2 regions of the Exiguobacterium sp. s143 genome follow, and region 1 is predicted to be linked to the other one. Evidence: riboswitches for the same ligand, from Rfam matches in the RefSeq annotation. Region 1 holds a riboswitch; the other holds the start of a gene.
The links. Region 1 has a riboswitch for FMN ahead of ribD (bifunctional diaminohydroxyphosphoribosylaminopyrimidine deaminase/5-amino-6-(5-phosphoribosylamino)uracil reductase RibD). Riboswitches for the same ligand answer to the same signal wherever they lie in the genome.
Positions count from the first base shown of each region.

Region 1 (3,877 bases):
AAAAAGAATATAAAGGCAGTACGATCCCGACGTTCGTTCCACTGAGCGATATCGGCGAATAATTTCAAAAGGAGAGTGGACAGTATGACGACACCAGTACGCACGACATGGGTAGAGACGATTGAACAGGACATCGAACAAAAACGGGAATCGTATCTTGAGACAAGTCATCGGATTCATGCAACGCCGGAAATCGGGAACGAGGAATTCTTTGCTTCGCGGCTACATGCGGAGCGTCTAACGGCTGAAGGTTTTACGGTAGAACTCGGCGTCGCGGGACACGATACCGCATTCTTCGCGAAGAAATCGAGCGACCGACCAGGCGCAACGATTGCCTTTCTTGCTGAATACGATGCGTTGCCGGGTATTGGTCACGCGTGCGGTCATAATATCATCGGCACGACGAGCGTCGCAGCGGCGATCGCGCTCAGTAAAGTACTCGATGAAGTCGGCGGGAGTGTCGTCGTGCTTGGAACGCCGGCCGAGGAAGGTGGACCGAACGGTAGTGCGAAAGGCAGTTTCGTCAAACATCAGTTGCTGGAAGGGATCGATGCAGCCTTGATGGTCCATCCGTCGGGTCAAACACGGATCACGGGTTCTTCCCTTGCGGTCGATCCGCTCGACTTTGCCTTTACGGGTCGTCCGGCACACGCAGCGGCGTCACCGGAAGAAGGCATCAACGCCCTCGACGCTGTCATTCAACTCTTCAATGGAATCAATGCGTTACGTCAGCAATTACCGGACGATGTCCGGATTCACGGAATCATCACGCATGGAGGTGATGCGCCGAACATCATCCCGGAATACGCAAAAGCACGTTTCTTCATCCGGGCGACGACACGGGAACGATTGAATGCCGTCACGGAAAAAGTCAAAGCCGTCGCCCAAGGAGCGGCACTCGCGACTGGGGCGACACTTGACGTCATCGCCTTCCAAAATGAAGTCGATAACCTCGTCTTCAACCGGACGTTCGACCGTCTGTTCCAAGAAGAAGCAGAATCGCTTGGTGAAAAGGTCCACTTAGACGAACGACCGGGTCTTGGCTCGACGGATGCCGGTAACATCAGTCAAGTCATTCCGACGATCCATCCGTATATCAAGATAGGTCCGGATGATCTCGTCGCGCATACGGAAGCATTCAAAGAAGCGGCTCGTTCAGAAGCTGGAGATGAAGCATTGATCACGGGGGCGAAAATCCTCGCTCGGACAGCGCTTCGCGTCCTCGCTGATGAACGGACGCGCGGGGCGATCGCTCAAGAATTCCACGATCGGAAGAACGGATATTTATAAGCGGAAAACAACGACTGGATGCACTGCTATCAGGTGCTCCGGTCGTTTTTGAGATGCAGTTGATCACGAATTGGTGATGGGTGACAGAATTGGAGCGAAATCAAAAAAGAGACAAGACAGAAGCATTTGCGCTTTGTTTTCTTGAAAAAGATATGCTAGGCTAAAATTGTATAACTCAATAATCCAGTTCTTCGGGGTAGGGTGAAAATCCCAACCGGCGGTGATGCGATCGATTGATCGACGAGCCCGCGACCTGTGATGTACGCATCATGGCTGACTTGGTGAGATTCCAGGGCCGACGGTAAAGTCCGGATGGGAGAAGAACGAAACGACACGATTCAAGCCGTTTTCTGAAAAAATGTTTTCAGGAGATGGTCTATTTCTGCATGAAAAAATGCAGGGAGCGAACCGTGTATTTCGTGAACCCTTCTATACAGACGCCCCTTTTTCAAGGGGCGTCTTTTTTCATTTGAAAGGAGTGAACGCGATGTCACAGATGATGAGTTATGCCATGCAATTAGCACAAATGTTACACGGACAAACAAGTCCGAATCCAAGTGTCGGCTGTGTCATCGTCAAACAAGGACGCATCATCGGCTTCGGTGCGCACCGGTTTGCCGGTGGTCCGCACGCAGAAGTCGAAGCCTTACGGATGGCAGGAGAAGCCGCCCGCGGTGCCGATCTTTACGTGACGCTCGAGCCATGCAATCATCATGGCAAGACGCCACCATGCACGGAAGCGATTCTACAAGCAGGAATCAAACGAGTCTTCGTCGCAACGGAGGACAAACATGCGATCGTCGCTGGTTCCGGAATCAAACGGCTACAGGACGCGGGAATCGAAGTCGAGGTTGGCCTGTTACGCCATGAGGCAGAAGCTCTCTACACGGAATTCTGGAAGACGATCGAACGAAAACGCCCGACCGTGACCGTCAAGATCGCTCAGACGATGAACGGGATCGCGGCGACAGGTGAACAGCGCTGGATCACGTCAGAAGAAGCACGCGCGAACGGTCGTGCTCTGCGAGGTCGCCATGATGCGATCCTCGTCGGCAGTGAGACGGTCCTCGTCGATGATCCGGCACTAACGTTACGCGCGTCGTCAGGCATCGAGCCGATTCGGGTAATCGTCGATCGTCGTGGTCGGGTCCCGGAGACGGCCCAAGTTTTCCGTGATGGTAAAAATCCAACCTACTGGCTGACGAGTGTTCCTCGGATTAGTCACGATCAGGTGACGGTTCTCGTTGGTGAGTATGAGACGCCGGAAGCGATTTTGAAACGCTTATACGAACAAGACATCCGCAGTGTTTTGATCGAAGGTGGACCGACGATTCAAGCCGCTTTCCTTGAGGCAGATCTCGTTGACCGAATCGAAGTCTACCAAGCCCCATCGATTTTTGAAGGCGATGCGTGGAATAGTCAACACGATATCGAAGATCGTTTTCAAATCGACCAGGTTGAGACGGTTGGACCGGATCTCCATCTGACGTACATCCGAAAGGAGGAGACGACATGTTCACCGGATTGATTGAAGAAGTCGGAACATTAAAACGAAAGATCCCGCGACCGAACGGGTTAGCGCTTGAAATTGAGGCGCACCAGGTACTCGAAGGAACGAAGATCGGGGATAGCATCGCCGTCGACGGGATTTGTTTGACGGTCACGTCGATGAGTCCGACCGGTTTCACAGCAGATGCCGTCCATGACACGATCCGTTCGACGGCACTCGGCACGTACCGCGTCGGAAGCCCATTGCAACTCGAACGGGCGATGCCGGCAGACGGTCGCTTCGGTGGCCATTTCGTCAGTGGACATATCGACGGAACAGCGCGGCTGATCAGTCGGCGACCGGATGGAGAAGCGATGGTCTATACGTTTGATGTCGGATCGTGGCAAAAGTATTGTATTCCGAAAGGCTCGATCGCGATCAACGGCACGAGCCTGACGTTGCAACGCGTCACGCCGGAAACGATCTCGATTTCATTGATTCCGCACTCACGTCAAGTGACGACGTTTGATCGATTGGCAAGCGGCGCAGTCGTCAATATCGAGTGTGACATGATGGCGAAACATCTCTATCATTTCACGCAGCATGAGAAGCAGACGGACTGGGCAGCATTCTTAGGAGGCGACATGTAATGAACGGATTCGACTTGATTGAAGACGCGATAGAAGATTTGAAGAACGGACGACCGATCATCGTCTGCGATGACGAGGATCGTGAGAATGAGGGCGATCTCGTCATGCTCGCAGAACATGCGACACCGGAAAACATCAACTTCATGATCACATACGGAAAAGGACTCGTCTGTGTACCAGTCAGTCCGCGGATCGCACAGCGACTCGAACTTGCTCCGATGACAGCGAATAATACAGATCCACATGGAACGGCATTTACGCTCAGCATCGATCATGAAGAGGCAAAGACCGGCATCAGTGCTGAGGAACGGTCGCTAACGATTCAGCGGATGCTGACGGATGGACCGGAACGTTTCAAACGACCGGGTCACATCTTCCCATTGATCGCAAAAGAGGGCGGTGTCCGGGAGCGACGTGGACATACGGAAGCGGGTGTCGATCTTGCCCG
Region 1 covers NZ_JACSMX010000001.1:1,501,390-1,505,266, reverse strand. Annotated here, with positions in the region: gene KNQ03_RS07815 (MetQ/NlpA family ABC transporter substrate-binding protein) at 1-62, shown strand, start outside; gene KNQ03_RS07810 (M20 family metallopeptidase) at 85-1,290, shown strand; FMN riboswitch at 1,474-1,618, shown strand; gene ribD (bifunctional diaminohydroxyphosphoribosylaminopyrimidine deaminase/5-amino-6-(5-phosphoribosylamino)uracil reductase RibD) at 1,778-2,818, shown strand; gene ribE (riboflavin synthase) at 2,803-3,429, shown strand; gene ribA (GTP cyclohydrolase II) at 3,429-3,877, shown strand, end outside.

Region 2 (3,877 bases), 410 kb from region 1:
CACCGACGATCGAGACGACGGACCCCGGTGACAGACCACAGATCGCTTGCTGTGTCTTTCGAGATTCTTCAAGTGTCTGGATGCTGTATGTAAACTCTTGAGCACCCGGAATGTTGTGGTATTTATCCTCGCAACCGAGGGCGATGATCAAGTCATCATAGAATAATTCAGATCCGTCCTGCAGGTGGACCGTATTCGTCTCTGGTGAAATTTTAATGACATGTCCATATTTATAAGTAAGATGTTTCCCCTCCGGAAATTCAATCCGGACATCCCGATCTGATAATGTACCTGCTGCGAGTGCGTAATATTCCGTTTTGAGTGCGTGGTACGGTAGACGGTCGACGAGCGTGACGGCAACTTCCTCGTCCTTGAATCGCTCACAAATCCGCATTCCACCATATCCTCCGCCGAGTACGACCAATTGCTTCATAACGTAAAATCCCCCTTAGTTCCCCTAAATCAGTCTGACCTTGTATAATACGACATGAGGCAGGTCGTTTCCTGCTTGAAGGAGGAAAAAAAGTGAATCCGATTATTGAATTTTGTATCAGTAACTTAGCGGCTGGTACACAGGTCGTCATGGAGCAACTCGAACGTGACCCGAACGTCGACGTCGTCGAATACGGTTGCCTCGGCTATTGCGGCATTTGTTCGCTTGATCATTTTTGTCTCGTTGATGGTGAGACGGTCGTAGGCGAGACGCCGGAAGAGTTGCTTGAAAAGATTTACCTAAAAATCGAAGAGAATGAGCTGTGAGCACGGACAGCCAAAAAATCCCCTCGTTCGTCTGAACGAGGGGATTCGTGTCCGTCAGCGGGCGCAGCTTTTCGGATCAGGCAGATTGTTGACGGCGCATCATCCATGGTCGTAGTTTCAAGAACAACGGAATGAAGAGTGCCGAGATGAACAACGCCTTGATGACGTTAAACGGTAAGATACCGGCTGTGATCGCTGTCCATTTGACAGCTGGATCCGCCATGTAGTCCATACCGAGGAACCATGCATACGCTGGAAGGATCAAGATATAGTTGAGAATCGCAAGACCGAGTGCCATCGTGATCGTACCAGCGACGAGACCAGTTGCGAGACCTTGTGTTGATTTCTTTTTATGGTAGAACCAGCTAACAGGAAGCACGAATGCGACGCCAGCAGCGAAGTTCGCGAATTCTCCGACCGGAACACCACTTCCGCGGAAGATGTAGTATAGCACGTTCTTCAGTGCTTCGACGATGACACCTGCGACCGGTGAGAACATGATCGCTGCGACGAGAGCAGGAACATCACTGAAGTCAATCTTCAGATAGTTCGGTAAGAACGGTAGTGGAAAATTGATAAGCATAAGAACAAATGAGATTGAACCTAACATTGACAGAGTGACCATTTTTTGTGTGCGTTTCATACGAGTATTGTCTCCTTTTGCTCGTTCCTCTCGATGAAGTATTGGCATGACTGCGTCCATAAAGAAACCCCTATTGATGAGATCAACAGGGGAGAAGTCCGCATTAAATAAACCTAATCGATTATTGCAAAAATCGATCAAATTCAAACTCATGCCGCCATCTTCTCCCATCCAGACTGTACTGTCGGCTCCTGAATTACACAGAATCAGCAAATAGCGCCCTATTCGCTCGCGGGCTTCAACTCAAGAAGAGTTGTTTACCGCCGGTCGGGAATTTCACCCTGCCCTGAAGATGGAACGATTATTTTGTTGTACATACCATTTATACAACGAATTCAAGATAGTTTCAAGCAACTAGGTTTCGATTCGCTCAGAAGTTGCGTATACTAAAGAAAAGGAAGGTGATGACATGATCCATTTAACGGAGGCAGCAGCGCTACAAGTCCAGGACATGATGGCGCAGGCACCAGCAGATGAACGGAATCTTCGGATGCTCGTCCAAGGTGGTGGATGTAGTGGTCTGTCGTACGGAATGGGATTCGACCAACAGAAAGAAACGGATCTCGTTTTCGAACAGCACGGCGTGACCGTCATCGTGGACGAAAAAGATTACCCGGTCGTCAAAGGACTGGAAATCGATTATAAACAGTCGATGCTCGGTGGCGGATTCACAATCACGAATCCGAATGCCATCGCAACATGCGGTTGCGGGACATCGTTCCGGACGGCAACGAATGCCGGGACACCGGGTGGCTGTTAATGAATCCAATCGTGGACATCGTCCACGATTTTTTTTATTGCTCTTATACAGGAGACCTGTTCAGTTGACTCGAAATATTTAAGAGAGTGAATGCTACTACGAACAGGGAGGGCTTCAGGATGAGAAAAGTATTGATCTTCGGGGGAACGCGCTACTTCGGACGCCGGCTTGCGATTCGCTTAGCCGATTCGGGAGATGACGTGACAATCGTCACACGCGGCGAGCATACGCCACCGGTCGCGAAGGGCTTGACATTCTTTAAAGGGGACCGGACGTCAAGTAGTACGATGAAGGACTTAAGCCAACAGCACTGGGATGTCATTTATGACAACATTTGCTTCACGCCGTATCAAGCCAAGCTTGCGATCGACGCGTTTGAAGGAAAAGTCGGGCGTTACGTGTTGACGTCGACGATGTCTGTCTATGAAGACGGTGGTGCGAATATCACGGAGCGTGCCTACAATCCGTTTCCCGGGAAATATGAGCTTGAGAAGGAACATGGATATGGCGAAGGGAAACGCCAAGCGGAGAGTTATTTCTTCCAACGGGCGACGTTCCCAGTCGTTGCGGTCCGTTTTCCGGTCGTCCTCGGACCAGATGACTATACGGAGCGACTCGTCTTTCATATCAAGCGGGCGCTTGACGGTCGTCCGATCGTTGCCGAAAACACATACGCGAAGATGGGGTATATCTCAAGTTACGAAGCTGCTGCCTTTCTTGAGTGGTGTGGTCGTTCGGAACTGACCGGACCAATCAACGCTGCAAGTGACGGTGTCTTATCAATTCAAGACCTAGTGGATAAGATCGACCGCGTTGCGGGAACGACGAGTCAACTCGTTGCAAAAGGAGAGGATGAATCGCCGCTTGCGCCAGAACGCGATTTCTATATGGATACGACAGCTGCGAAACAAGCGGGCTATCTGTTCCAACATGTCGATGACTGGCTCGATCGTTTGATTGAAGAGGAGGTGCGCAATCACCAATGATGCAGTTGATGAAACCAGCTCTTGCGTGGGAGACAGAGTATCGTGCCTTTTTAGAAGACTGGCGAGAGTCGGGCGAAACGATCGTGCCGGAAGCAGTCGGAGACACATATGAACCACTGGGCGCTTATTTTGCGGAACTGAAGGAAATGGAGACAACAGTCAGACCGGGTCTTGTCACCCATTCGACGTACTGGATGGTCGACGGGCAACGAATCGTCGGTGCGCTGAACTTCCGGCATGACTTGACGGAGAACTTGAAGTTGTACGGCGGACACATCGGATACGGCATCCGACCATCCGAGCGTCAGAAAGGATATGCGACGACCGGACTCCGTTTAGCGCTAGAAGAAGCACGGCAACGTGGACTCGATCAAGTGCTGTTGACGTGTGGCGTTGATAATCTAGCATCTCGCCGTGTCATCTTGGCGAACGGTGGACAAGAAATCGAGCCGACTGTTCGTAATGGACGCGAGACACGTCGCTTCATCATCCCGTTATGAGGATTCGTGAAGCACGTCTTGAAGATGCGTCAGCTATCGCCCGCGTTCATATTGATGCCTGGCGGGAGACGTATCAAGGTATTATTCCGGACACTTATTTAGTGCAGTTATCGCACGAAAAACGGACGAAACAATGGGAACAGACATTAGTCAATCAGCGCGTGTATGTTGCCGTGTCAGGAGAAGAAGTCGTTGGTTTTGCGCAAGGTGGAGCGAATCGAAGTGATGC
Region 2 covers NZ_JACSMX010000001.1:1,094,949-1,098,825, reverse strand. Annotated here, with positions in the region: gene KNQ03_RS05865 (NAD(P)/FAD-dependent oxidoreductase) at 1-433, opposite strand, end outside; gene KNQ03_RS05860 (YuzB family protein) at 526-759, shown strand; gene KNQ03_RS05855 (ECF transporter S component) at 836-1,402, opposite strand; FMN riboswitch at 1,558-1,700, opposite strand; gene KNQ03_RS05850 (HesB/IscA family protein) at 1,812-2,162, shown strand; gene KNQ03_RS05845 (NAD-dependent epimerase/dehydratase family protein) at 2,282-3,148, shown strand; gene KNQ03_RS05840 (GNAT family N-acetyltransferase) at 3,145-3,648, shown strand; gene KNQ03_RS05835 (GNAT family N-acetyltransferase) at 3,645-3,877, shown strand, end outside.
Region 2: linked by a shared signal. The riboswitch ahead of KNQ03_RS05855 (ECF transporter S component) and the one ahead of ribD (bifunctional diaminohydroxyphosphoribosylaminopyrimidine deaminase/5-amino-6-(5-phosphoribosylamino)uracil reductase RibD) in region 1 are both predicted to bind FMN.